Regions from separate parts of the Methylorubrum pseudosasae genome, predicted to be linked through region 1. Evidence: predicted binding sites of a transcription regulator. Region 1 holds the regulator's gene; the other holds the start of a gene.

Region 1 (2,198 bases):
TTGCCGGGGGAAACCGGACCGTGAGACGCGCGGACCCTTGCTCCGCGGCCGAGCTGTCCTGTAGTCTCCACAGCGTCGCCAACGGCATCTTTGGCGTCTGTTAACCGACATGTGCAGGGCCGGATCTCGGGCCCTGGCCATGCCTGCTGTCGCCATGCGCGCCAGCCGCGCTGCCGGCCGGTCTCACGTTCAAGGATGTTTCGACGTGGAGGGGACAATGACGGAAGCGGTCCCGAGCTGGACGGATGAGCGCGTCGAGCTGCTTCGTCGCCTGTGGGACGACGGCCTGAGCGCCAGCCAGATCGCCCTGCAGATCGGTGGCGTCTCGCGCAATGCCGTCATCGGCAAGGTGCATCGCCTCGGGCTCTCCGGCCGCGTCAAGTCGATGGGTGCGGCGTCGCAGGGACGTCGCCGGGAGGGCTTGGCCGCCGAGGTCGAGATGGAGGTCGTGGTCGTCGAGGAGCCGACGCTGCCGGAGCCGCCCGCGATCGTCGCGCACAGACCCGCACCGGACTTCCCGCTGCCGCAGAAGCCTGCCCCGGAGCCGGTGGCCCTCGCGGTTTCCGAGCGGGTCACCATCATGGATCTGCGCGAATCGATGTGCCGCTGGCCGATGGGCGACCCGACCTCGCCGGACTTCCGCTTCTGCGGCGGCCGCGCGATCACGGGCCTTCCGTACTGCACCCAGCACGCGCAGATCGCCTATCAGCCGGCCGCCGAGCGCAAGCGCGACCGCCGCGTCGCCGGTTTCCGCTAAAGGCTCCAAGAGAAGACAGCTGGGCACGCCCGCGACGACGGGCGATTGCCGACGTGCACCGAGTGGGGACGGGCTTTGCCCGACCCGCAGGACCGCCCCCTAGACCAAATCCCATTGATTCCTTCGAGCCAAATCCGGTCGATCCGTTCGGATTGCGGATTTGGACTTGGCTCAAGCGCCGCGCGGGCTGAGCGAGACAGTTCCCCCTTCGATCAGGCGGAGACCGTATCACTCCGCTCCGGCGAACATCTCGTCGAACGAGTAGCCGGAGCCGCGCACGGTGCGGATCGGGTCGCTCTGGCGCGGGCGGTTGATCGCCTTGCGCAGGCGGCCGACATGAACATCGACCGTGCGCTCATCGATGTAGACGTCGTGGCCCCACACGCCGTCGAGCAACTGCTCCCGCGAGAAGACCCGGCCGGGGCTCTGCATCAGGTATTCGAGCAGCTTGAATTCGGTCGGCCCGAGATGGATCTCGCGGCCCTGCCGGCGGATGCGGTGGCTGACGCGGTCGAGCTCGATATCGCCCGCCACGAGCATGTCGGAGACGTGGGTGGGCTTGGCGCGGCGCAGGAGCGCACGGACCCGGGCGAGCAGCTCCGGCACGGAGAACGGCTTGACGACGTAGTCATCGGCGCCGGTCGAGAGGCCGCGCACACGGTCGGTCTCTTCGCCCCGGGCGGTCAGCATGATGACCGGCAGGCGTTCGGTCTCACGGCGGGCACGGATGCGCCGGCACAGCTCGATCCCCGAGAGCCCCGGCACCATCCAGTCGAGGAGTACGAGGTCGGGCGTGGTCTCGTGCAGGCGAAGGTCGGCCTCGTCGCCGCGAACCGCGACATCGACTTGGAAACCCTCCGCTTCGAGATTGTAGCGCAGCAGGGTCGTCAGCGATTCCTCGTCCTCGACGATCAGGATGTGCGCACTCGTCATCGCCCGTCTTTCCATCCGTCACGCCCGGCCCTCGAGAGAGGAGCCGGAGACGTCTCTTGATCGCCGCGCGCGCCGAAAACCTTCGGTGTCAGGTGCTCGGCGTAATCGTCGCGTAGTTCGAAGCGTCGTTCTTGGGCCGCTCGGCCGTCGGCGTCTCGCCGGTGACGAGGTATTCGATGGTTTCGGCGACGTTGGTGGTGTGATCGCCGATCCGCTCGACGTTCTTGGCGCAGAACAGCAGGTGCGTACAGAACGAGATGTTGCGCGGATCCTCCATCATGTAAGTCAGGAGTTCCCGGAACAGTGAATTGTAGAGCGCGTCGATGGCGCTGTCCCGCTCCCACACCTCGCGGGCGGCGGTCACGTCGCGGCTCGCATAGGCATCGAGCACGTCCTTGAGCTGTTCCTGCACGAGGTCGCTCATGTGCTGGACGCCGAGCACGATCTTCTGCGGCTGGGCCTGATCGCTGATCGCCACGACGCGCTTGGCGATGTTCTTGGCGAGATC
Region 2 (2,198 bases), 3.5 Mb from region 1:
AGACCGGCATCAACGAGCTGCTGCGGACCTGATGGCGTCTGCCGCCGCATCGGCCGCCACCCGCACCCTCGATCTCACCGTCGCAGGGCACCGGGTGGCGACGCCCTGTGCCGTGATCGGGGAGGGCGCCGACGCGCTGCTCCTGCCCGCCCTCTCCTCGATCTCGGCACGCGAGGAGATGCTGCCGCTCGCCCGCGAACTCAGCGCGACCTATCGCTGCCTCGTGCCCGACTGGCCGGGCTTCGGGGCGCATCCGCGGGCGCGGCTGCCGCTCAATCCGGCGAACCTCCACGCCTTCCTCGACGCGCTGCTGGCGGCTGCCCCCGGCCCCTACGCGCTCGGCGTTGCCGCGGGCCATGCCGCCCCCTACCTCGTCGCAGCCGCGCGCCGCCATCCCGGTGTCTTCGAACGGCTCGTGCTCGTGGCGCCGACCTGGCGCGGGCCGCTGCCGACGGCGATGGGGCCGGAGCGCGCCGCGTGGTTCGGCCGGATCCGCCGCGCGGTCGAGATGCCGCTCCTCGGCGAGGCGCTCTACCGGATCAACATCAGCCCGCCGATCATCGGGCGGATGATGCGCGCCCACGTCTATGCCGAGCCGGCGCATGTCACCCCGGCCGTGATCTCGGCCAAGCACCGCATCACCCGCCAGAGCCGAGGCCGGTTCGGCACGGCGGCCTTCGTGACGGGCGGCCTCGATCCGGCCTCGTCGCGCGAGGAATTCCTGGCTTCGTTCGGCGACGGCCTGCCGCCCGTGCGGGTGCTGCGCCCGGAGAAGGCGCCCCGCCGCTCGGGCGCCGAGATGGAAGCCTTGATCGGCACGGGCCGCGTCTCGGCCCTCACCGTACCGGGGGCGCTGAGTGCCCACGAGGAGTTTTTCCGCGACGTCGCCGCCGCGATTCGGGCGCCCTGAAAGCAGGCCCCGAAAAAGCGGACCGGTCTGACAGCGGATTGGGACTGTGACGCATCCGTCGCACGTCCCTCCTAGACAGGCCGGAAGCATCAGTCTGAAACTGACGCCCGCTCCTGGCCTCCGCCACGATCCGTTCAGCCCCGGCGCCTGAAAGCTCCTCCCCCGATGACCCGCCCGACCCGTGCGCCGGTGCGCTTGGCCGCCCTGCTGACGCTGATCCTGGCTGCTCAGCCAATCCAAATCGCCCCCGTCAGGGCCGAGCCGACGGCACCGGGCGGCCCGGCGACCTCCGCCCCCTCGCTGGAGAAGGACAAGCTCGCGGCCGCGGCCCCGAAGGGCTATCTCAGCGAGGAGGCGACGCCGAACCTCGTGGCGATCCTGCCGCCGCCCCCCGCGGGCCACTCGGCGGCGGAGGCGGCGGACCGGGCGGTCTACAACGCGACCCGTGCCTTCCAGGGCAGCCCGCGCTGGGCGCTCGCCACCGACGACGTCGCCGATGGCGGCGCCGCGCTTCTGCAGGACTATGCCTGCGTCCTCGGCCAGCGCATCGATCAAGCGAGCGTGCCGGACCTGATGCGGCTCCTCGATCGGGCCCGGATCGACATCGCCCGCGCCACCCGCGTGGCCAAGCGGCGCTACCGTCGCCTGCGCCCCTTCGTCGGCAACGATTTGCCGATCTGCGTCGCCCGCACGGCCGAACTCGCCGACAGCTTCAGCTATCCCTCCGGTCATGCCAGCCAGGGATGGGCCTACGGGCTGATCATGGCGAACCTGATGCCGGAGAAGGCGACGCAGTTTCTGGTGCGAAGCCGGCTCTACGGCGAGAGCCGGGTCGTGTGTGGGGTCCACTGGCTCAGCGATATCGAGGCTGCCCGAACCGGCGCCTCGGCGCTGGTCGCCGTGCTGCTCGCCGATCCCGGCTTCCGCACCGATCTCGAGCGCGCCCGGACCGACCTCAAACGCGCGCTGAGCGGGGAGGGGGCGAAGCCTGATCCCGCGCTCTGTGCCCGCGAGGATGCGGCCGCGCGCCAGCCCTTGCTCTGAAGAAGCCGGGATAGGCCCGGCCCCGACGCCTCACCGCTTCCAGACGCCCAGCCGCTCGGTGCGGGCGTGGTCCTCGGCCGCCGCGAGATCCGGCGTCGCCTCCGACGAGGCGCGGCCGCCGCCGTTGAACAGCACCACCTCGGAGAGGTCACGGCCCTCGACAGTGCAGATATGTGCGCTGCTGCCGGGCGCGGGCTGGCAGGTCACCGAGCGCTTGCGAAGATACTTGCTCAGTTCGTCGGAC

The links. The regulator PhoB, encoded in region 1, activates phosphate uptake and scavenging genes when phosphate is short. The targets are predictions, from matches to a motif close to TGTCATNNANCTGTCAT.
Region 2: a site for PhoB is predicted at 956-972, ahead of M2437_RS25180 (acid phosphatase). Genes of this name have one in related genera too.

What each region holds. Positions count from the first base shown of each region.
Region 1 is NZ_JAQGDU010000002.1:1,609,092-1,611,289, forward strand. Features, by position in the region: gene M2437_RS08495 (GcrA family cell cycle regulator) at 218-757, shown strand; gene phoB (phosphate regulon transcriptional regulator PhoB) at 986-1,690, opposite strand; gene phoU (phosphate signaling complex protein PhoU) at 1,779-2,198, opposite strand, start outside.
Region 2 is NZ_JAQGDU010000002.1:5,135,775-5,137,972, forward strand. Features, by position in the region: gene dapD (2,3,4,5-tetrahydropyridine-2,6-dicarboxylate N-succinyltransferase) at 1-32, shown strand, start outside; gene M2437_RS25175 (alpha/beta fold hydrolase) at 32-910, shown strand; gene M2437_RS25180 (acid phosphatase) at 1,076-1,954, shown strand; gene M2437_RS25185 (thermonuclease family protein) at 1,985-2,198, opposite strand, start outside.